2 regions of the Peribacillus sp. P4_C12 genome follow, and region 1 is predicted to be linked to the other one. Evidence: riboswitches for the same ligand, from Rfam matches in the RefSeq annotation. Region 1 holds a riboswitch; the other holds the start of a gene.
What was found. Region 1 has a riboswitch for glycine ahead of gcvT (glycine cleavage system aminomethyltransferase GcvT). Riboswitches for the same ligand answer to the same signal wherever they lie in the genome.

Region 1 (5,018 bases):
TTTCAATCGTCAGTTGAACAGTGATATGGGATGGGGCATTCTCTAGTACTTCACAATCATTAGCTTCAAAGAAAGTTATTAAAAAATCATGAATTTCCTGTTGCTGCATGAATCTCACCTTCCTTCATAGTTTGAGCGAATTGAATCATCGATGAAAAATTATCCATCTTGATTTTCATTTCACCCTCAGTTCGGGACTCGCCGACCACGTCAATTAAATATTCTTCGATGTTAGTAATATCCAGCTTCGTTAAAATATCATCCAATTCACCAATTACTTTTTCAAACAAATGGATTTTTTCATATAATAATTTCAAAATATGTTCTTCAACTGTATTTTTCGTTGCAAAGTTATATATCATGACATCTTCTTCCTGGCCAAGTCGGTGAATCCGTCCAATTCTTTGTTCAAGTCTCATTGGATTCCATGGCAGGTCAAAATTAATCAAGTGGTGGCAAAATTGAAGGTTTATTCCTTCCCCACCGGCTTCGGTAGCAATTAAAACTTGAATCTGCTTTTGGAATAATTCTCTCATCCAGTCTTTTTTTCCACGCTTAAAGCCGCCGCGGAAGGGAACTGAGGAAATTCCATTCTGTTGTAAATACCACTGTAAATATAGCTGAGTGGCTCTGTATTCGGTAAAGATAATCACTTTGTCATCAATTTTCTTGATGAGCTCTAAAGCTTTTTCAGCCTTGGAGTTTTGTTCTGTTTCATTTACCTTCTCAAACAGCTCATCTAGCTTTGCTAAAAAGTCATGGGAAGGCTGTTCATATTTGGCTTTCATGTTTTTCAATGTATAAAAAACGGCTTCTCTGCTGCTGCATGCTTCTCTTTGGAGCGTGAGTGCTGAAAAAGAACTTCCCTTCGATCCATCTGAAATAGGCTTAAATTTGGAAACAGCGTCGTACAAGGCTTGTTCAGTTGGAGAAAATTCAATGATGATTGTTTCCACCTGCCTTTTTGTCCATTCAATTCCAGTATCAGCCCGTCGGTTCCGAATCATTACAGTGTTGACGAGTTCCTTTAGGTGCTCATCCTCAATAACATTTCGGCCTTTGCCTTTATATTTCTCAGAAAAGAGTGTTGCATTTCCCAAGTGTCCCGGTTTCAATAACGAAACAAGATGGAAAATTTCTTCGACTTTATTTTGAATTGGCGTAGCTGTCAGCAATAAACAAAATTTCTTTTTCAGATTTTGGACAAATTCATAGTTCTTCGTTTTATTATTTTTAAGTTTATGAGCTTCATCAATAATGATAAAGTCATATTGCTGATTAAAAATGATATCTCGATGGGGAGCGCGTTTCGCTGTATCAATGGATGATATAACAACATCGCATGATTCCCACACATAGCTTTTTCTTTGAACAACAGCCGGAATATGAAACTTGGTATTCAATTCAAAAGCCCATTGACTTACAAGTGAAGCGGGGACAAGAATTAATACTTTTTTAACAAGACCTCGGATCATATATTCCTTTAGAATCAAGCCAGCTTCGATTGTTTTCCCGAGACCTACTTCATCAGCTAAAATGGCTTTTCCATTCATCTTTTCAACTACCTGCTTTGCCGCTTCCAATTGGTGGGGAAGTGGGGTGAGCTGTGGAAGATGCTTGGGTGCCTGTAAACCTTCAAAATCAGGAATAATGAGGTTTTCTTCCATTTGAACAGCCAATTTATAAAGCCCCATGGACCGTCATTTTCCATCTTTTGTAGAAACTCGTCATTCCAATCAGAACTGAAGGATATATTAATTTTCATTGAAACTACTCCTTCTAAAATCATAATTTTCTTATTTAAGGTTGAAACCCGAACATTTTATATGTGAAGTAAGAAAAATATTTCTCAGTAAAAAATATTGCAGAGAAAAGTTTCTTAAGGTAGGATGTAAGTATATTTAGAAAATTCCAATTTCCCAAACGCTTAAGAGAAGCGTACATTTTTATGAATGTAGTTCATGTTTTTCATAGTATGGGCAACCGCCTCTTACTTTATCCCAGATTAACAGACTAGAGATCATTCATTAAGTTCTGAAGTTTTAAGGAGAGTTGGTAGAAAAAGCATATTGTAAATGCACAGAGGTTTTACTAACTATCAGTAGGATTAATTACTTTCCTAATTGGTGGAGACACATTTATATGCGGGTGAAGATAAGGGGAGAGACTACGAATGTAGCGCCGAAGGAGCAAACTTAGCAGTGAATCTCTCAGGCAAAAGAACTCTTATTGGACGCAACTCTGGAGAGCGCCGCTCGTTGCAGAACGGCCACCAAAGGGGAAAGCCTATTATATAGGTAAACTTTCAGGTTTCAGGACAGAGAAAAAGCTCTTTAGGGCTTTCTCTGTCCTTTTTTGTGCCCTTTTTTCCACATTATGAATCAGGATGAGAAGTATAAGATGATCTGACAGAATGGAAAGAAGCTTTTAGAAAAGTGAGCAAAGTAAATCTAAAAAATCTAAGGGGGGTCATTTTTTGACCAATTTAAAAAGAACGCCACTATTTGAGGTTTATCGTGAATACGGAGGAAAAACGATCGATTTTGGCGGCTGGGAACTTCCTGTCCAATTTTCGGGTATCAAGGACGAACATGAAGCAGTTCGTACAAAAGCTGGCTTATTTGATGTTTCCCATATGGGTGAGGTTGATGTGAAGGGCCCAGGGAGTCTTTCCTTTTTACAAAAAATGATGACCAATGATGTATCAAAGCTAAAACAGGGCGGAGCAATTTATACGGCTATGTGTTATGAAAACGGCGGTACTGTTGACGATCTTATCATTTATAAAAAGGCAGAAGACGACTATCTGCTCGTGGTCAATGCCGCCAATACAGAAAAAGATTTTAACTGGCTACAAGCTAATTGTTCAGAGGATGTCCAACTTTCGGATGTATCAAGCGATTATACACAGTTGGCACTGCAGGGACCTTTGGCAGAGAAAATATTACAAAAAATATCTAATGATACACTTTTGAGTGAAATTGGCTTTTTTAAATTCAAGGAAAATGTCCTGATAAATGGGCTTTCCACGATGGTTTCACGTACAGGATATACGGGTGAAGATGGTTTTGAAATATATAGCCACAGTGAAAATGGCCCGGCCCTTTGGAGAGCTATTCTAGATGCAGGAAAAGAAGAAGGGATACTGCCGATAGGTTTAGGGGCACGTGACACACTCCGCTTTGAAGCTAAACTTCCGCTTTATGGACAGGAGCTTTCACCAGATATTACCCCAATTGAAGCCGGGATTGGTTTTGCGGTTAAAGTGGATAAGGAAGCCGACTTTTTCGGGAAAGCCGTTCTTACTGAACAAAAGGAAAAAGGGGCACAACGTAAGCTTGTCGGAATTGAAATGATTGACCGCGGCATTCCTCGTCATGGCTATAAGGTATACAGTGGGGATAAAGTCATTGGTGAAGTTACGACTGGCACTCAATCACCAACATTGAAGAAAAATGTAGGATTGGTACTTATCGATAAAGATTATTCGGTGATGGATTCTGAAGTCGAAGTGGAAATTCGTTCAAAACGATTGAAAGCTGTTATTATACAAACACCTTTTTATAAAAAACCACGTAAATAGAGAGGAATGGTCATTAAGATGAAACATCGTTACTTACCCATGACAGAGCAGGATAAACAACAAATGCTGGAGGTAATAGGGGTCCCTTCTGTTGAGAACCTTTTCAACGATATTCCTGAAAGTGTCCGCTTTCAAGGCGAATATGACATTAAACCAGCTAAATCAGAGCCAGCCTTAATGAAAGAATTATCAAAACTTGCTTCCAAGAATGCTGATCTTAAAAACTATGCCTCCTTTCTTGGTGCGGGCGTGTATGACCATTATTCACCGGTCATCGTCGATCATGTTCTTTCCCGCTCGGAGTTTTATACAGCCTACACCCCTTATCAGCCAGAAATTTCACAGGGGGAGCTTCAGGCCATTTTTGAATATCAAACGATGATTTGTGAAATGACAGGAATGGATGTAGCCAATTCCTCCATGTATGACGGAGGGACGGCATTAGCGGAAGCAGCGATGCTTGCATCCGGTCATACACGACGTAAGAAAATTCTAATTTCAGCGGCAGTACATCCTGAATCAAGGGAAGTCGTTAAGACGTATGCGAAAGGTCAGCGAGTGGAAGTCATTGAAATTCCATTTAAAGATGGTGTGACAGATCTAGCTGCCTTAAAGGAATTGGCGAAAGACGATATTGCGGGAGTCATTGTGCAATATCCAAACTTCTTTGGACGTATTGAACCGTTGAAAGAAATGGAAGAAATCATTCATGGTGTGAAATCCATGTTTATCGTTTCAAGTAACCCGCTTGCACTAGGTGCATTGACCCCTCCAGGTGCCCTTGGTGCGGATATCGTAACAGGCGATGCTCAGCCATTCGGTATTCCAGCAGCTTTTGGCGGACCGCATTGCGGATACTTTGCGGTCACGAACAAACTTGTTCGAAAAGTGCCAGGTCGTCTCGTCGGGCAAACAGTGGATGAAAATGGTAAACGGGGATTTGTGCTGACGCTTCAAGCTCGTGAGCAACACATTCGTCGTGACAAGGCCACATCCAATATTTGTTCCAATCAGGCGTTAAATGCTTTGGCAGCTTCTGTTGCGATGACCGCACTTGGGAAAAAGGGTGTCAAAGAAATGGCAGTGAATAATATTCAAAAAGCCTATTATGCGAAAAAAGCTATAAAGGAAAAAGGAATAGAAGTGGTGTTTGAGGGACCATCGTTTAATGAATTTGTCATTAAACTGCCGGCATCTTACCAAGAAATTAATCAAAGTCTTTTTGAAAAAGAAATTATCGGCGGCTTCGACTTAGGGACTGTTTATCCACAGCTAAAAGACCATATGCTTGTGGCTGTAACAGAACTTAGAACAAAAGAAGAAATTGATGCACTTGCGCAGGAATTGGGGGATCAACATGAATAATCAAGATCAATCACTCATTTTTGAAATCAGTACGTCCGGTCGAATCGGGTACAGTCTACCGGAAATGGAT
Region 2 (20,512 bases), on a different contig from region 1:
GCAATTATCTCGGACATTCCGACGATTACCCACTGAAACCAATTACTCCATGCAGTCATATAACCTGCTAAAGGATGAATATAGTTACTCGCAAATGTTGCAAACGAACCCGTAGTAGGCTCTAAATAAAGCATTTCTCCCATAGAACGCATGATGAAAAATATAAAAAGACCAGCGATAGCATAAGCTAGCATTACAGATGGTCCAGTCCATTTAATCGTACTTGCTGATCCCATAAATAACCCAACACCAATGGTACCGCCCAAAGCGATCATCTGAATATGACGTGCCTCTAGCCCTCTCTTTAATTCTTTGTTTGACATGTTTAATTCCTCCAGATGTAATATTAGCGACTATACTTCGTACAAGGTTATTAAAGTCTTTTTCTAGCCCCTAATTAACTCTCAATTTAGATTAAAACAACTGTTGATTCTTTTTCCATACTTATGATTAGATTTGAAAAGTTCCAATTCTTTATCATATCGAATAATTTATAATCTTATCTTATAATAATAAATATTCTGTAAAAAAACAAATGTATTTCTAGAGGAAACACTAACCAGTATAAAAAAATTCAATCACTAAAAGTGATATTAGATATATTAGTATTTTAAGAAATCAATAAAATAACATGAGCCTAATAAGATAAAGTAGGGAATTTAACACAACCAAAGAAAACCCAGTCTTTAAAGACTGAGCTCAGTTCAAATGGCCTTTTTCTAGAGAAAGGTAAGGGAGTTATTATAGAAAAAAGTCAAACTTTAGTTGCAAATATATTGACTTTCAAGAAGTTTAATCCGATCATATAACTCTTTGTTTACAAGTGTAGGCACACCGTATTTCTCACCTAATTTTAATATCGTACCTGCAAATAACTCAACCTCACTGTAACGTCGAGCTTCGATATCTTGAGCCATGGATGGCTTTCCTTCTGGGCTTAATGCATCCAATACACTTAACCAATAATCCAGATCTCTTTCCGTTAAATGAATTCCTTCTTTCTCTGACAGAACGATAACCTCTCTCATGGCAGAAATCATCATTTCTCTTGCATGACCCTTTCGTTGAATTTCACCATAATTTCTTTTATAGACAGCAACAGTTTGATTAACACCAACATTCAGCATAAATTTCCCCCATTGCCGCTTATACATATCCGTATCTATCTCATATGGGACATTCACTTTTTCAAAAAAATCTGCCACCAGCTGAACCTTTTCTGAAACCAAACCAGGTTCCCGCTCACCAAAGCAGAGCATGCCCATATGGTCGTATGTCAACTTATTTTCTTCTTTAACAGCATCCATACCTTGCGCAACACAATATAAGACTTTATCCTTTCCATACGCCTCACCAATAATCGCTTCACTTGTGATTCCATTCAAAGCAGAAATAATAATCGTCTGTTTTCCAATTTGATTCTTCACCGCTTCGATAGCATCTTCCAATCCACTAAATTTAACAGTAAAAATCATCAAATCTGCAGGCTCGCATATTTCTTCAGGCGTTACATAATGAAAGTCACAACGCTCACCATTGCAATAAACCCCATCCTGGACATATCTCTTTATTCTAGCTGTATCCGCAATAATCCTCACATTCTTCTTCGGCATTTCCTTTGATAAATGATGTCCATATAAAATGCCCAGTGCTCCTAATCCAACAATTGATACTGTCTTTATCGCCATAGCATCTCTAATCCCTTTCACCTTTTTACCTAAATATTATCACACTATTCGGAAAACAGTCGCGATTAAAATGCCAGTTCTATGGTATGAATTGTTTAGAAAAAAACCACCTAGAAAAGCTACAATATTGTGAAATATCAATAATGACACGAGGGGTTTGTAACTTCCTTACAGCTTCCTTTTGGTTCATGTATTTCACTAAAAAGCAAATTAAGTCTTTAACGAAGTCTACTCTTCTGCGGAACGATAACCACAAAATTTGTTGTTGTTTTTTGTATTGATTTTAAAGCGGGCCCCGTTATCCATCGCTCCAGTAACTATGGCTTTTCAAATCACTACTTTTATAGAATGTTGATATACATCAACTACATTACCCGCTAACTTTCCAATTTCCATATTGACCTATAGAATAAACAATGATAGAATTCCAATATTATATTGACGTTATTTAAGTATAATGACAAATGACCGAAGGAAGATTCATTTCTTCTACAAACGGACATTTATTACAACCGCATACTAGCAAGCGTTGAATGCTATGGATCACACTATAGCAGGAGCAGCTTCTGGAGAGACTGTACATAGTACAGCGCCGAAGGATTCACAATCTCAGGCAAAAGGACAGAAGAGTAACGAATGATGAATTGTTATTCTTAAACCTGACGAGATTGGTAGTATCCAATCTCTTTTTTTATTGTCCAAAATCCAAGATATTGCCATTCAATGGCATAAGCGAGGTGAAAACAACGAGCTACACGGAATGTAGAATCACGCTCCACACGACTAAGATCATAAACAACGGGAGATGCTCAAATTGGCTAAACAGGAATTGAAAAGAGATTTAAAAAATCGCCATGTACAATTAATTGCAATAGGAGGAACAATTGGTACCGGTTTATTTCTTGGATCCGGTAAAGCCATCCAATTGGCAGGCCCCTCCATTATCTTTTCCTATCTTATTATAGGGATTGCCTTATTTTTTGTTATGAGGGCTTTAGGGGAATTACTTTTATCCAACGCCGGTTATACGTCATTCACCGAATTCGCTACCGAATATATCGGGCCGTGGGCTGGATTTGTGACCGGATGGACCTATTGGTTCTGTTGGATCATGACAGCCATGGCCGATATCATCGCGGTTGGTGTCTATATGCAATATTGGTTCAATATCCCTCAATGGATACCAGCTCTTGCTTGCCTGGTCATTCTGTTAGGGTTGAATCTATTGACGGTTAAATTGTTTGGAGAACTTGAATTCTGGTTCGCGCTCATTAAAGTCATCACGATTGTTGCCTTAATTATTGTAGGCATCATCCTGTTAGTCATTGGCTTCAAAACCAATACTGGCACCGTTTCACTTACCAACCTTTGGAGCCACGGAGGCATGTTTCCGAACGGCGTATCCGGCTTCCTGCTATCTTTACAATTGGTTGTCTTCTCCTTTGTAGGGGTCGAATTAATTGGTGTTTCTGCAGCAGAAACAGCTAACCCGAAAAAAAATATACCATCAGCCATCAATAAAATCCCGGTCCGAATTTTACTTTTCTATGTAGGTGCCATACTCGTCATTCTATGCGTCAATCCTTGGACACAGCTGGATGCATCAAGCAGTCCATTCGTAGAAGTCTTTACACTAATCGGCATTCCAATCGCTGCAGGGATTATCAATTTTGTTGTCCTGACATCCGCTGCATCTGCCGGCAACAGCGGTTTATTTTCAACAAGCCGTATGCTTTATACATTAAGCAATAATAACGATGCTCCTGCAAAATTAGCAAAATTAAATAAACATGCTGTTCCAAGTAATGCCTTGGTTACATCGGCAATCGTCGTCTCCCTAGGGGCATTGCTAAGCAAAATGATACCTGAACAGGCCTTTACAATAGTAACTACAATCAGTGCCATCTGTTTTATTTGGGTTTGGAGCATCATCCTGATTTCACATATCAAATATACGAAAAAACGTCCGGACTTGAGAGCGCAATCTACATTCAAAGCTCCTTTTACACCCTTTATCAATTACGTTATTTTAGGATTATTTCTGTTCATCCTAATCGTTATGCTATTCGCTGAAGCTACACGACTTTCACTGTTAATGACGCCAATCTGGTTCATTCTTCTACTCGTACTCTATAACTATCAGAAAAAGAAGTAGCTATTTTTCATGGTCGCAGGAATTAAAAGGAAGGGACACTCCCTTCCTTTTTTTCAATTTATTTTGCTAACACAGAGAAGTGCTACTAAAATATATAATGCAGCCACAGTAAATTTTATATTAAAATAGTGTAAGGTACTGTAAGTCGATATAAATGACTTTTCACTTAGAATGGAGGGGTTGGATTAATGAAGATTATATATATACTTACTCTAGTTCCTTTTATAGGCATATTAGGATTTCTTCCGTTTGTAAACAGAATAGAACCTTACGTATTAGGGATGCCTTTTAATATGTTTTGGATGGCTATGTGGGTGGTCCTTACATCCGTTATTTTGGGCATCATGTATAAGTTGGACCCCAGAAATCGGGAAGGTGACCAGGAATGAATATTTCCCTCTTAATTATTTTAGGATTTTTACTTTTATCAATCTTTTTAGGTATTCGATCTTCAAAAGGAAAAGACATGAATTTGGAACAATGGACAGTTGGAGGCCGTGGTTTTGGTGCTATATTCGTCTTTCTATTGATGGCTGGAGAAATTTATACGACGTTTTCCTTTCTTGGTGGCAGCGGCTGGGCTTATGGTAAGGGTGCACCCGCTTTATACGTCCTTATTTACATTACTTTGTCTTATGTATTGTCATATTGGCTTCTTCCGGAAATATGGAAATATGCCAAAGAAAATAGTCTAATGTCTCAATCTGATTTCTTTGTAAGCAAGTATAAGAGCCCAAGTTTAGGAATTCTGGCAGCACTTGTCGGTGTGGTATCTATGATTCCAGTGATTGTCGTGCAACTTAAAGGATTAGGGATTATTGTTTCAGAAGCATCTTATGGAGCAATTTCAATGTCTACCGCAGTCTGGATGGGAGCAATCAGCCTTACCATTTATGTTATGATTTCTGGAATACACGGCTCAGTTTGGACAGCAGTCATTAAAGATATCATGATGATCGTGATTATAGGATTCTTAGGAATATATCTTCCTATTCATTACTTTGGTGGTTTTCAACCAATGTTTGAGGCCGTAAATGCAGCCAAGCCTGGTTTTCTAAAGCTTCCTGAACAGGGGCTTAGTGTTTCATGGTTTATCTCCACGGTAATATTGCTTGTATTTGGTTTTTACATGTGGCCCCAAGTTTTCAGCGCTGTCTATTCGGCGCGCAGCGGGAAAGTATTTCGTAAAAATGCTATAATCAGTCCCTTATATACGCTCATGTTGTTATTTGTCTTTTTTGTAGGATTTACTGCTATATTGAAAGTGCCTGGACTCGTTGGGGCAGATGCAGACCTCTCATTGCTGCGCCTTTCTATTGAGACCTTTGATCCATGGTTTATAGGCATAATCGGCGGAGCTGGAATGCTGACCGCATTAGTACCAGGATCCATGCTTTTAATGAGTGTGGCTACACTGCTCGCGAAAAACGTCTATAAGGAATTTGCACCTACAGTATCCGATCGGAACGTTGTAAGATTAGCAAAGTTCCTCGTTCCTGTTATTGCATTAATAGCAGTCTACTTTACCTTAAACGGCGGCGAAACGATGTCAGCATTAATTCTCATGGGATACAGTCTTATCACACAGTTATTTCCGTCTCTTCTCTTTAGCCTGAAAAAGACTAATACCATCAACAAATATGGAGCGATCGCCGGGATCATCTGCGGATTGGCCATCGTAACCTACATTACACTTAGTCATTCAACCATAGGTACCATGTTTCCATCCTTACCACAGGCAGCGAAGGATTTGAATGTTGGAATCATTGCCTTGGCGGTCAATTTCTTTGTTATGATTACTGTAAGTCTCGCTTTCAGAAAGCTCTCGGTTCAGTTAGATTCCGCAAAATAATCTAAATCTGTTAAAGATATATGAAGTACTTCTTTGACGGTGGTTTTTTGGGGATTAAAAGTGCACCGTCAATTATACAATCGAAAGGCTCAGTCAAAAGACTGAGCCTTTCGATTGTTATGTATCTCATACCCCATAAAGGATACACACTTCTTTTTTCGGCGTTTTTCTCCCTTAAACCGTCTATTTTTCTCTTAATACATGTGTAATGAAAGACAGCAAGAGCCTTGGCAATCAGCAGATTCTTTTATTCTTTACTATGTTAAACGATAATGTTGAAAATTCATCAAATTATTACGACTCAATTGTACATATTCCCAAATTCATAGAGATCATAATTATTTTTCTAATTGACTTGCGTGAATTGGACTGTAAAGCATTTGAACACGAACACAGTCTATTGGTGTATTTATAGGTATCTCTATGAAATATTTTAGCTGCCATATCTGAGTTTTTTGTGCCTGACGGCTAGTAGGCTTGTCCCAAGGTGGGTAAACGCGTATTGCTCTTTTACCACCTTTACCTTTATTAGATACTATATTCTGATCACATAAAACAGCTTTTGGAAATACAAACTGACCAAAGTGATTACCTTTGCGAGTACTAATAACAAACAAATCAACTGGCTCTGATACGTCATATGGTTGAATCACTCCATCCCCAATTCTCTCCCATAAAGTCACAAATTGTCCTACCTTTGTAGGCATGATTTTTGCCACACGAAATCTAACCGTAAGAGTATTCAACTTGAATATATAGGCTCCATATTCAGCGTTTTGTGCTTCTATTAGTGGTTGAGAGAACTCAAACCTGCATGGACTAAAGACAAGTTCCTTAGTTGCAAGAAGGTCACTATGAATTGTTTCAGAGGAAGCCCAGGAATTTTGACCGCTGAGATCAGCTTCTAATAAGTCTCGATTTTTCTCATCCATCTGTTCTAATCCTCCATTTTAAAGCTTTCTAGTCATTTTACTATATTCTCTTACAAAGCCATTCGATACACCTCACTCTCGTTCTTTTCTTTTATTTTAGAACACTCGTTCTACACATTCAATTATCAGAGCCCTAGCCCTGTAAATAGTTAGATGACATTTAAATAAAATGGAATGAACCTAAAAAACCCAGGCAACTTCCTCCCGGGTCTTTAATCATTATGCTGACTTTGACACTAGTTCTGCTTACGGGATTTTCCAAAACTGCAACCTCAATATTCCACTAAAGCTTTCCTTCTATCATTCAAAGCTTTAACAATTTCCTTATATTCCTGCACCTGTTGTTCTAGTTTTTGTTTTCTATTCACAATCATCCTCGAAACTTCTTTCGGACTAGGTCCACCTTGAATGCTTCTAATCTCCACAAAATATTCGGGAGAGATGATTTTTTTCCATTCGTCTTCTGCTATATTCACTGAAACGAATTCATTAATAATCTTGTTAATGTCTTGTGTGTCCCAGTCATATAACTCTTTCCCTTCACTTATCGACCGTTTTGCAATATGACTAGCTATGGAATGAGCTTTCCTAAATGATATCGCGTAATCTCTTGATAGAGTATCTGCTAATTCAGTAACCGTGATACTAGATTTTGCGGCCATTTTTTTTGTATGTTCTTCATTTACTTTCAAGGTTGATATGACTGCATACATTAGTTTCATGACACGGCCTGCATTCGAAAATGCTCGATATAAATGCGGCTGTAAATCATCTTCCGTATCGACGATATCACCAAATGGAGTATTGTGGATCATATTCACTGCAGCAAGCGCATCACCATACGCACTGCTGGCAATCGATCGGGAATGTTCAATTGATACTGGATTTCTTTTTTGCGGCATGATACTGCTTACTTGAACATAAGGATCTGCCACATAAAATGTACCAAACTCTCTTGTCACATGCTGCAAAAAATCTTGAATCCATCTTCCAGTATTGACCATGCACGTCATAATTGCAGTTGCAGTTTCTAATAAATAATCGGCCCCGCCAATCGAGTCATAGGAATTTTCAACAACCGCCTCAAAGCCAAGCAATTCAGCGGTACGATTCCGGCTGATTGGAAAACCAGTTGTGGTTAATGCGGCCGCTCCCAGAGGAGATAGGTTCACCGTTTCATAGGCTGCCCATAACCTTCCAATATCTCTTTGAAGAACATCATAAATGGCTAGAAAGTAGTGGCCTAATGTAGTCGGCTGAGCTGGCTGAGTATGCGTGTAACCCGTAATATAGGTTTCTATATGCTTTTCAGCTTGCACCAAGAATGACTCACTCAATTGGTCTGCATAGCCAATTAATTGAAGAAGATGGCCTCTCAAAACAAGCCGATACATTGCAACTCCCATATCATTACGACTGCGACCGATATGAATCTTTCCTGCAAGCTCATGACCGATTTCTTCGCCAATCTTTGCCTCCATCATGAAAAATAAGTCTTCGAATTGAGGTTGATAGGTCAGGAGGGTTAGATCTGTTTGAGCCACTTTCCGAATCCCATCCAGCATAATTTTTGCTTCTTCTTCTTTAATAATCTTTTGTTCTGAAAGCATGATCACATGGGCTCGATGAATATCGAACATCACATGAAATAAGTAATCTCTTTGATCATTAAAAACGGGCATTAGAAGCTCTTCTACATATGTTTTCCCTGGAAAAACACTACCTTCATTTTTGATAAATTCATCCAGCTTACTCATCTTTTTACCCCCGATTTATAAGGCTTTTTCTGCTTTGATTCCAAAAAACTTGTTCGAAATAAAGAGAACAATAACAATCAGCGTGATTTGAATCATCCCATAAGCAGCTGCCTGCCCCATATTGAACATTCGAAGCTGATTCATAATTTCAATAGATATAGGTCTGTTAGAAATCGTATACAATAGGACTGAGGTTGGGAATTCTCCTACAGACTCGATAAAGGCTAATAATGTCCCTGATAAAACGCCAGGCATAATAATCGGTAAAATGACCTTTCTGAAGGTATAAAACCACTTTGCCCCCAAGTTTCTGGCTGCTTCCTCAATCGAGTCATCAAGCTGCTCTAGAACGGCGTTAGTTGAGCGGACAACAAGTGGAATATGTCTAACGAAATAGGCCAGGGGCAAAATCCAAAATGTTCCTACTAATATTTGACCGAAAGAAAAAACGCTAGGTTCATTAAATGCGAATATCAAGTTCATCCCAATAACCGTTGCTGGCAAGGCCCATGGAATCATGACTAGAATATCAATAAAGCTTTTCCCAATGAATTTCCGTTTGACAAGAACATAGGACGCTATGACCCCAAATACCAAATTTGCTAGTGTGGCAATAACAGCCATTAGTAAACTATTTCGTAACGGTTTAAAAATATTAGGGTCTTCAAACAAAAGCCGGTAATTTTCCACATTAAATACTGTTGGATACGTTTGAAACGTCCAGGTTCCATCCGGCACAAGTGAAAGCAATAGAATCGTAAAGTGCGGTAAAAGCAGAATAAGTACGCCGATGATACCAGTTACCACCATCACCCACTTCATAAGCGGATTTTTCACTTCACTCCTGTGTGCCCCGATTCCTTTCGAAGCCATGCGGTAATCTTTCCTATTCTGATACCAACGCATAAATAATAGAAATGAAATCGAAACAATGGAAAGTATTACAGATTGAGTAGCAGCAATTTCCATATCACCATTAATTTTCGAAAAATATATTTGCAAGCTCAACACTCGGTACCCACCAGCTAATAAAAACGGGGCACTGAATGAAGCCATTGAAATCATGAATACAAGTAAAGAAGCGGCAACGATGGCAGGTGTTAATAATGGAAATGTCACCTTCCAAAATACCTTGAATTTATTCGCTCCTAAGTTAAAAGCAGCTTCTTCTAGAGACGGATCAATTTTATTGATCGCAGCGGATACGGTCATATAAAAATATACATACATCGTATAGGCATGCACGATCAGGATTCCCGAAACCCCGCCAATTTTAAAAGGAACTTTATCAAGACCAAACAAATCCTTAATAGCATTTGGAATTAATCCTGATTCTCCATATAAAAACATAAAGGCCATAACCCCTACCAATGATGGAAGAACAATCGGCAAAATCGCTGCAGTTGAAAAGAAGCTTCTGCCTGGAAAATCGTAACGGTTAAAAATAATCGCAAGCGGAATACCAATCAAGGCACTAGCCAATACACTTAAAATTGATATATAAACAGAGTTCCATAGAGCTTCTAAGTTCGTTTTCGATTCCTGCACGAAGAAATCCTGATAATTTCCGAAAGATATCGATCCGTCTTTTTGCAAACTTTCGAAAAAGGTTCTCAATGATGGATAAAGAACATATGCAACGAGCACTAATACAACTGGTATAAGAAGCCAAATCGTCAACCTTGTATCACGATTTTTAATCATGGAGCATCACCGCTTATGACCGGGATGAGGCGCAGTTGTTTCTCCGGAAGTTGTACATACACTTCCTTCCCTTGATAAAAGTATCCGAATTCATGCGTGTTTAACACGTCCACCCTCAGTAACACGTTATGAACATCCACCATCACATTCACAACAGATCCAAAGAATTGGACAGATTCGATTTTTCCTTTTAAGATATTTGTTCCTTTTTCGACCGTATCAAGAATACGGATTGCTTCAGGACGAATCGAAACTGCAAGGTTCTTTTCATTCTGTTGAATTAACTCTCCTTCATTAGTGTGATTATGTACAATTAATTTTACCGGTTCTTCACCGTTTTCTAGGGTAACCACTATATTCTCTTGTTGAACGTTCTTCACTTGAACGGACAATAGATTAATCTCACCAATAAAACTCGCCACGAAATCATTAGCGGGCTGATTATAAATTTCTGCTGGAGTCCCGACCTGGTGACATACCCCAAAATTGAAAACGGCGATCCGATCACTCATGGATAATGCCTCTGCCTGATCATGTGTGACATAAATGGTGGTAATCTTATAATCACGCTGCAGCCTTAAGATTTCTGCTCTCATTTCATCACGAAGCTTGGCATCCAAATTACTTAATGGTTCATCCAACAGTAATATTTCCGGTTCTATAACAAGTGCTCTCGCAAGGGCTACACGCTGCTGCTGTCCTCCGCTTAACTGGCTCACTTGACGATCCGAGTATTTCTCCAGCCTGACTTTGCGAAGTGCATCCAGCACTTTCCCCTTTAAATCGCTTGAAGAAACTTTTCTCACGCGCAATCCAAAGGCTACATTTTCAAAAACTGTCATGTGAGGAAAAAGGGCATAGTTTTGAAAAACCATGCCAGTATTTCTTTTCTCCGGAGGGACTCGCGTCATATCTTTGTCGCCAAATCGGACGACACCCTTTGTTGGATAATAAAACCCAGCAATCATCCGAAGGGTTGTCGTTTTACCGCAGCCACTTGGACCTAAAAAGGTAAAAAACTCACCGTCTTTGATTTCCAGATTTAAATGATCGATAGCTATCGTTTTTCCGAAGGCTTTTTGGACATTCTCTATTTTTATTGACGCCATCCCAACGACACTTCCTTATTCTTTTATTTCTTTATCTCCACTTTTAATATTTTCGTCCCAATATTTCATCCACTCGTCACCTTTTTCTTGGAAAACATCCCAATCAATATCCATCGTTTTAATATCTGTTTCCGTGATCCATTCAGGTAAATCCGTCACATCACTTCTTGTCGGAATCCGGTAAAATTCCTCAGCTAAAATTTTCGCAGCTTCTGGTGAGTTCACAAACTCATAAAACGCTTCAGCTGCTTTTGGATGCTTGGCACCTTCAACAATGGCAATTCCCTCTGTCAACACCGGTGTTCCGCTTTCTGGAATAACAAACTCAAACGGATAGTTTTTATTTTCTTTCAGCATGACAACGTCCGGCATTGCCCAAACAGATAGTGAACCCTCTCCTTTGGCTACTTTGTTATACATCATTTCCGGGTTGGCTGAATATTCTTTTGTATTTTGGTCGAGCTTCGTTAACCAATCATAGCCCTCTTGAGGATCATTTGTATCCTTATACGTGCGATAAATCATCGAAGAAAAAATCGTCCTCATCGTTCCAGATGCTAGCGGATAGCGAATGATAATTTCATCTTTCCATTTCGGGTCAAGCAGCTCATCCCAATCTTTTGGTACTTCGTCTTTTGATAGTTCCTTGCTGTTATACATGATGACTTCTGGAGTCTGGCTCGTTCCCGTCCAATACCATTCTGGATCGTGGAACCCTTCATCAAGACTATCAGAATAGGTAGGTTGGTAAGCAGCTAGCAGTCCATCATCCTTTGCTTGGTTAAAGTTCGTGGAAGGTGCTCCCCACCAAACATCTGCCTGCGGATTAGTTTTCTCTGATCGAACACGATCAAGGATTTCCTGAGACCCCATGTCAAGCCACTCAACATCAATGCTATATTTTTCTTCAAACTGAGTCTCGAATTTTGATAAAATATCTTTTCCATGCGGTGAATAAACTACAATCTTATCTTCTAATTCACTTTTTTCTTCTTTGGCACCGCCTGCATTCGAATTCGTTTTTGTATCTGTACTGCTACATCCAGAAATCAATAAAGCTGCCGATAAGGTTAGCACTGAAACAAACGACTTTTTCTTATTATTCATTAATAATCCCCCTCATTATGAAAATTCAAAATGCTATCATGTTCTCTTAAAAATAGGGAAACCGCTCCCAAAACTCCTGCGTTTTCTCCCAGTTGTGAAGTTTTCATTTCTACTAAACTTGGAAGATATCGATCAACAATCTCCCGAATTCTAGGTAAAATGTATTCAGATGAATTTAATACACCACCTCCTAAAATAATGACCTCTGGATTTAGCAAGCAGGCTGCATTGACAATTCCGTAGGCTAAATGTTCGATGGCGTCATTAATGACAGCTATAGCTGTCGAATCTCCTTTTTTTGCGAACAAAAAAGCATCTTCACCTGATAGTTCAGAAGACTGGGCCCGTTCAAAAAAGGAATGATGAGGATCCTTAAGAACTGCTCTAGTAAAATGAGCACCAATGGACTTTCCTCCTGCAACACTTTCTAAATAGCCATATCTGTGGAAAATCGGCTTAAATTCACGCTTCATATCCTCTTTATTAGTTACCATATATCCCATCTCTCCAGCTGCACTCGAAGCCCCTCTGTATAACTGGTTATTCAAGATAATGCCGCTTCCTATCCCTGTGCCAACTGCAATAAACAGTACATTTCGCTTATTCTGTGCGTTCCCTAGCCACTGTTCACCTAGCGCAGCAGCATTCACATCATTGTCGACAAAGATAGGGAAATCGAAATACCGTTTCGCTTCGGCTATAAATGGATACTGAATCCACCCTAAACTCGGTGCCTCAATTACTAGTCCACTTGCTGTTTGTGTAATACCAGGAATCCCAACTCCCATCCCTAAAATCCTATCTTTCGCGATCTGATTCTTTGCAAGTAACCGATCTGTTTCAATAGCCATTTGTTTAAGAAGACCTGATTGCAGATAAATATTTGTTGAAAAACTAGTATCAGCAAGGATGTTGCCACTTAAATCACATAAAACGATTTTCACTTTTGTTCCGCCAATATCGGTTCCTATGATATATGCCGCTCGTTCATTGAAAAAGAGCTGGATTGGCCGCCTCCCGCCTTGAGAAGAGGACTCTCCTATTCCTTTCTCAAATACCCATTTCTCCTGTATAAGTTCATCTACAACAAGAGAAACTGTCGGTTTACTAAGCTGAAGCTTAACAGCGATTTCAGCCCTTGAAATAGATGAACATTCTTGGATGCATTGAATGATTCTTTTTTTATTTACGTATTTTTGATGATTGGGTGTTCGCTTAAAACTCATCACATCACGGCCTTACATTATTTAGTTAGTAAATCTTACTAATTAAGTAAAAATATAACTTAAATCAAGAAAGTGCACAAGATATTTTTTTTGATTATTTCAAATACTCTGTTTTTAATAGTTATTTCGGTTCATTTACAATTATAACCTATTATGTTATTTATTAGATAAGCTTTTTCATCAAGTTAGTTAGGTAATATTACTAACATACTTTTCATAGTCTTCAAAGAAGCTTAGGTTTTTTATTAAATTTGAAAGGGGTTAAAGGAAGGCATGAAAAAAATTTTGGTACCTTTGCTTTCACTTTTGTTAGTTTTTTCACTATTGCCGCTCGCAGGTAGCGCAGCAAAAAAGGAAAAACCTAATGTTGAGTTATGGAATGCGGTCAAGCCACTCGAGACAACCGTTACATTCTTAAACAGCGGTGCCCATCCAGATGATGAGCGCAGCGACTTTCTCGCCTATTTATCGAGAGGGTTAGGTGTGAAGACCTCCAGCCTAATTGCGAACCGTGGGGAAGGCGGACAAAATGAAATTGGGGATGAACTGGACAATGCTCTTGGAATTATCCGTTCAAGAGAAATGATAGAAGCTGCAAAAATTACCGGGGTTAAAGCCTATCATCTCAGTGAAACAACCTCTGATCCCATCTATGATTTTGGCTTCTCGAAAACACCAGAAGAAACATTAGAAAAATGGGGCGAGGAACTCACATATGAACGGCTTATCCGGTTTATCCGAACATATCAGCCTGATATATTGATGCCATCCTTCCAAAATGATGATACCCAGCATGGACATCATCGCACAATGACAATCTTAAGTGAACGTGCTTTTAAGGATGCGGCTAATCCATCTGTTTTTCCACAACAATTGAAACAAGGTCTATCGGTATGGCAAGTGAAAAAATTATATTTACCTGTTTCCTCCGCAGATAAAGCCACCACATCCATTGAAATCGGTACCTATGACCCAATATACGGTATGACTTATCCACAGCTTGGAGAACAATCCCGCTATCTGCATAAAAGCCAAGGAATGGGCTCTGATATCCCTGCAGCACCTCGCCAGGTTCATCTAGATTTGAAACAAAGTGCAGTTGATACGAAAGACCAGTCAGACCTTTTTGCAGGAGTACCTTATAATTTTACCGAATGGGCTGATAAACTCCCAGTTTCAGCTTCAAAGTTAAAATCTTATTTTAAAAATGTACAACGGGATTTGAACACAGTTATTGCGGCCTATCCGAATGATCAACGTGTTTTCACAACATCCCAAACAGCTCTTTCTCATGTACGTTCACTTACTTCGCAAATTAAAAAGGCAAAGCTAAACTCTGAGTTGAAGAACGACTTGCTTCATAAGCTCTCATTAAAAGAAGAGCAATTACAAAACGTTAGTTATGTCTCTTCAGGACTATATGTTCAAGCAAAATCAGCCTCTGCGATCCTTACAAAAGGTCAAAATACGAACGTAACCGTAACAGTGAAGAATACCGGAAAACAAACATTGAAAAAATTCTCTGCCAAATTGAACGTGCCTAAAGGATGGAAAGCTAAAACAAAATCTAAAGCAATCAATCTAGCACCAAATAAATCAGAGACCATCACCTACCAGGTTAACGTTCCAAAAGATGCTTCCTTTTACCATGCTTATGACAAATCAGCAATTACAACCAACATTTCATATGAATCCGGTAAAACCAAGACTACCATCACAGAAGAATTGGAAGGAACAATCGCTGTCCTACCTGATGTGGGTCTTACCCTTTCACCTGAAGACATCGTAGTAAACACAGCAGATGTACAGGAAGAAATACCAGTAACCGTAACTGTAAAAAATTATACAGAAGGAAAAACATCAGCAAACGTCGCTTTAAAAATACCTAAAAATTGGAAAGTGTCACCTACCAAAGCAACCGTATCATTTAATGAAAAATCAGAAGAAAAACAAGTAAAATTCACCCTTATACCACCGAAGACGATTCAAAATGGTGAATATCAGCTAAAAGCAGAAGCTACTGTCAATGGAAAAACCTTTGATTCTACTATTCAAGAAATTTCCTATGACCATATCGGAACATTCTATTACCAATACCCAGCAGCAATCAACACCGTTGCATTTGAGCTTTTAATGCCAGCTTCACTAAAAGTAGGTTACATTGAGAGTGGATTTGACAAAGTAGCCGATTACTTAAGCAACACAGGTCTTAATATTACAAAGCTAACAGCTGATGATTTAGCATTAGGTGATTTGAGCCAATACGACACGATTGTTACAGGTATACGCGCTTATCTATCTCGAGAAGATCTAAAGACAAATAACGCGCGCTTACTTCAATACGTAGAAAACGGCGGTCACCTTGTCGTTCAATACCACAAACCTGGTGATGGATGGGATGCCCTGACGACTGCTCCATATCCACTTACAATCGGAAATCCATCCATTCGCTGGAGAGTAACCGATGAAAAAGCCACAGTAAACGTATTGAAACCAGAATCAGCGCTTTTCAACTATCCAAACAAAATAACAACGGACGATTGGAACAATTGGGTTCAAGAAAGAGGATTGTACTTCCCAATGAAATGGGACGAAAGATTTGAAACTTTCATTTCCATGGCTGATCCAAATGAAGAACCATTTGATGGTGGAATCCTAATGGCCAATTACGGTAAAGGAACTTATCTCTACACCAACCTTGTCCTCTACCGGCAAATTCAAAGCCAGGTACCAGGAGGATATCGAATCATGACGAACTTGATTAGTTACGGGGCCCAGTAACTAGAGAAGTAACCTGTGCGGGTGTTGAATGCATAGGTTACTTTTTTGTATGAATGTTTAGCCTGATTGAACACGATTAACCTTTACCTCTAAAACAAAAAAAGTTATGCACAAGGATAGGAGATAGGCTTGAGGGATTAGGATTTCTCCTTTTTCTCTCTTTCCTTTGTCCACACGTTATGCACAACTTTAATTTATTTTAACTTCAACGTTGGTGAGTTTTATAAGCCTCTTAAGTGATATGCATTCACTCTTTTAGCCATTCATTCCCACACTCTACCTGCCTAAAGCACCTTACTTAAGAAGGCTTTGGTTCGAACATGCTGAGGGTTACCGAATAATTCATTCGGTTCATTTTCTTCTACAATATACCCTCCGTCCATGAATATGACACGGTCTCCAACTTCCCGGGCAAAGCCCATTTCATGGGTAACAACAACCATTGTCATACCTTCTTTAGCAAGTTGTTTCATTACCTCTAAAACATCTCCGACCATTTCAGGGTCAAGTGCAGAAGTCGGCTCGTCAAATAGCATAATCTTCGGATTCATGGCCAATGCCCTTGCGATGGCAACCCGTTGTTTTTGTCCTCCGGATAGTTCTCCTGGATAGCTATTTGCTTTTTCCCTTAGCCCAACCTTATCCAGTAACTCAAGCGCTAATCTTCCCGCTTCAGCTTTATCGGTGGCACGAATTTTAATAGGCCCCAACGTTATGTTTTCCAACACGGTTTTATGAGGGAATAGATTGAAATGTTGAAAAACCATTCCAACCTCTTGTCTAACTTTGTTGATATTGATTTTCGCTTTAGGGTCAGTAATATCATGCCCATTAATGACCACCTCACCGCCCGTAACTTCCTCAAGAAGATTCAGGCAGCGCAGAAATGTACTCTTTCCAGATCCAGAAGGACCTATTACACAAATTACTTCCTTTTCTTTTATTTCTGCATTAATATCTTTTAAAACCTCGACAGTTCCAAATGATTTTCTCAGGTTTTTTACAGTAATGATGCTCATCGAACTTGTACCCTCCTTTCTATGAAGTTAGCAATAAGGGTTAACAAATAGATGATGATAAAGTAAATCACACCAACAACAAGCCAAATCTTGAACGCTTCAAAGGTTGCCGAAGCCTGAATCTGCCCTTGCTGTGTTAAATCCGCTATACCGATAACGGATAATAGAGATGTATCTTTTAGACTAATGATCGATTGGTTCGTAATGGTGGGAAGCATCCTTCTAAAGGCTTGTGGCAGTACTACATATCGCATTGTTTGAGTACCAGTGAATCCGATTGATCTTGCCGCTTCTGTTTGCCCTTTATCGATGGATTGAATTCCCGCTCTTATTATCTCAGCAAAATAGGCCCCTGCATTGATGGCAACGGTAATTATTCCAGCTGTAGTACTGTTTAAAGAAATCAAATTCAGTGAATTCACACCGAAATATATAAAAAACAATTGCACAATAAACGGCGTTCCTCGTATCGCATCTACATAAACCTTTGCAATCCAGTTCAAGATCTTGATAGGAGCAAGTCGCAGCAAGGCCACCACTAAACCAATCAAGAAACCTAGGATAATGGCAATTACAAAGATATAAAGTGTCACCTGAAGTCCTTTTAATAAAATAGGCAATGCCGCAACAATTATATCCATTCTATTCACCCCTTAGAAAAAGAAAGCGCGCTTTAAGCGCGCCTAATAAGCATAAATCTATTCACCAAGATAAGTTTTTAATATTTCATCGTATGTTCCATCTTTTTTAAGATTAGCAAGACCGTCATTTATTTTTTTCAATAAATCCTGGTTTTGCCCTTTCAATACAGCAATTCCATACTGATCTCCATTCAAACGATCACCTACGATTTTTAACCCAAGGTCTTTTTGAGCAATTGCATAGGAGATAACAGGATAATCTTCTATAAGTGCTTCGGCATTACCGTTTGCTACTTCCTGGAACATAGCTGGACTATCATTAAATTGAACAACTTTAATTCCTAGTTTCTTGGAATTATCCTGTGCATATTTAGCACCGGTTGTCCCTTTTTTCACTGCTATGGTCTTTCCTTTAAGGTCATCGACTGATTTAGTACTTGTATTATCTTTTTTAACAACCACTGTTAATCCTGCATCAAAATACGGCGTTGAGAAATCTACTACCTTTTTTCTTTCCTCTGTAATGCTCATTCCTGCAATAGCGACATCAAGCTGATTGGCTTGCATCGCTGGAATAATACCACCGAAATCCATTGGAGAAAATTTGATTTTAAAATCCTGGTCTTTTGCTATTGCATTGATTAATTCAATATCAATACCTTTATAGTCGTTTCCCTCTTTAAATTCAAAGGGAGGATATGTCGTATCCACACCAACTTTATATACCTTTTGACTTTTCTCTTTCTCACCTGCATTTTTTTCATCATTGCTTCCACAAGCTGAGATAATGATAGTAAGAATCAAAAACATACTAAATAAACCAAGTTTCTTCATTCAAATCACTCCAATTCTTAGATTATACGTGATAATAAATAATTCTCCCTATAATATAGCATAAGTATAAAGTATTATAGTATGAATTTTTTGAATATATATTATTTTCTTTAAATAATATTAGGGATGATTTTCCTAATCTAGTTTAGGTGATGGTAATTAGAAACTGGTATTGAAACGTATACTAAAAAAAGTTTCAATAGAATGGGCTTTTTACAATGGAACACTCTCATTGCTGTACTTCATTTTTCTCAATAATATATAGGGTCGTTCTTTCTCCCCTCTAAAAAAAGTTATGCACAAGGATAGGAGAAAGGCTTGAGGGATTGGGATTTCTCCTTCTTCCTTCTTTCCTTTGTCCACACTTTATGCACAACTTTAATTAGTGGTCTACTATTTTATTTTAAAACTAATTTTGTTACTAATTCAACATGTGTAGAGCGTATGTGGCGGAACATTGGATTTTGGTGAAGTTTGCAAAAAATCCTAATTTTCTCAGGGTCATAAATGAGAAATTAGGATTCTTTTATTTCTTATTAACGGTTAAGTAACTTTCAAAAAAATTGAGCATTGGTATGAGCATCTTATTCATATAGTAGTTTTATTTCAACTACTTGGCTGCTCCCTTATCCCCTATATTTATAAGCTAACCCTTTTAAGAAATTCCTGGCGAATTTGTCCCCGCACTCTTTATAATTTCTATGACCAACTTTTCTTAAGATGGCGCTTAATTCTCCTTTAGTTATCATGACTCCTGCTTCATCCAGGATATCAATCATATCCTCGCTTGTTAATGTCAGCGCAATTTTCAATTTCTTTAGCAGAATATTATTCATGCTTTCCTTATTCTTTGCAGTCGGTGCCGGGTTTTCTGGCTGGCCGGGTTTTGGTTCTTGTTTCCCTCTTTTAAAAATGATCAAGCCATTTAAAAAGGATTCCAACATCGTATTGTTACATTTTATACCTTCATCATCCATATCATCGTCGTCGTATTCATCATAGAAACCGTCTTTTGGTTTTGTGAGCATCTGCATGACTTCTTCTCTTGTTACTTCAATATCCCCAAGTTTAAATATCTCTACCATATCTTTATTTTTTATATCCAGAGCATATCTTAATCTAATTAAAATATCATGATTATGCATCCATAAACCTCCTGTATATTTCTTATTTTTTACAGCACCTTCATTATTTCACAAATGGATTGAAATAAACGCAGATGAAAATCCGAGAACCTTTTACAGATTCTCGGATCCTTCTGCTTATTCTTTCCTTTTCAACTTTGTCACAACTTCAACATGACTCGTCTGCGGGAACATGTCCACAGGCTGCATGGATTCTACGTTATATAAAGCGCTCAATTCTTGTAGGTCTTTTGCCAATGTGGATGGGTTACATGATACATACACAATGGTTTTTGGTTTGACCTTTAGGATAGTTTGCAGTAAGGATTGGTCCAGGCCAGTTCTTGGTGGGTCGGCGACTAATACGTCCGGTTTCCATCCTTCTTTGGTCCAGCGTGGCAGGATGTTTTCGGCTTTTCCTGTTTCGTAGTGCATGTTGGTGCGTTTGTGTTTTATGGCGTTTTTCTTGGCGTCTTCAATGGATTCTTTGATGACGTCCATTCCGCGAACCTCTTTTGCATCTTCCGATAGCCAAAGTCCGATGGTTCCTACGCCGCAATACGCGTCAACGACTTTTTCGGTA

Region 2: it holds a riboswitch for glycine, as region 1 does, so the genes downstream of both, AC1DUW_RS01795 (amino acid permease) here and gcvT (glycine cleavage system aminomethyltransferase GcvT) in region 1, are expected to answer to the same signal.

The regions. Positions count from the first base shown of each region.
Region 1 is NZ_JBFUIB010000255.1:220-5,237, forward strand. It holds partial or broken gene AC1DUW_RS20400 (YqhG family protein) at 1-109, opposite strand, end outside; partial or broken gene AC1DUW_RS20405 (DEAD/DEAH box helicase) at 87-1,765, opposite strand; glycine riboswitch at 2,149-2,236, shown strand; glycine riboswitch at 2,240-2,323, shown strand; gene gcvT (glycine cleavage system aminomethyltransferase GcvT) at 2,477-3,583, shown strand; gene gcvPA (aminomethyl-transferring glycine dehydrogenase subunit GcvPA) at 3,602-4,948, shown strand; partial or broken gene AC1DUW_RS20420 (aminomethyl-transferring glycine dehydrogenase subunit GcvPB) at 4,941-5,018, shown strand, end outside.
Region 2 is NZ_JBFUIB010000003.1:18,737-39,248, reverse strand. It holds gene AC1DUW_RS01805 (amino acid permease) at 1-323, opposite strand, end outside; gene AC1DUW_RS01800 (ketopantoate reductase family protein) at 762-1,688, opposite strand; glycine riboswitch at 2,245-2,323, shown strand; gene AC1DUW_RS01795 (amino acid permease) at 2,503-3,843, shown strand; gene AC1DUW_RS01790 (DUF3311 domain-containing protein) at 4,032-4,232, shown strand; gene AC1DUW_RS01785 (sodium:solute symporter family protein) at 4,229-5,695, shown strand; gene AC1DUW_RS01780 (MepB family protein) at 6,034-6,627, opposite strand; gene argH (argininosuccinate lyase) at 6,900-8,384, opposite strand; gene AC1DUW_RS01770 (ABC transporter permease) at 8,400-10,088, opposite strand; gene AC1DUW_RS01765 (ABC transporter ATP-binding protein) at 10,085-11,197, opposite strand; gene AC1DUW_RS01760 (extracellular solute-binding protein) at 11,213-12,304, opposite strand; gene AC1DUW_RS01755 (ROK family transcriptional regulator) at 12,304-13,530, opposite strand; gene AC1DUW_RS01750 (NEW3 domain-containing protein) at 13,804-16,311, shown strand; gene AC1DUW_RS01745 (amino acid ABC transporter ATP-binding protein) at 16,596-17,330, opposite strand; gene AC1DUW_RS01740 (amino acid ABC transporter permease) at 17,327-17,971, opposite strand; gene AC1DUW_RS01735 (transporter substrate-binding domain-containing protein) at 18,029-18,805, opposite strand; gene AC1DUW_RS01730 (YehS family protein) at 19,432-19,950, opposite strand; gene rlmD (23S rRNA (uracil(1939)-C(5))-methyltransferase RlmD) at 20,068-20,512, opposite strand, start outside.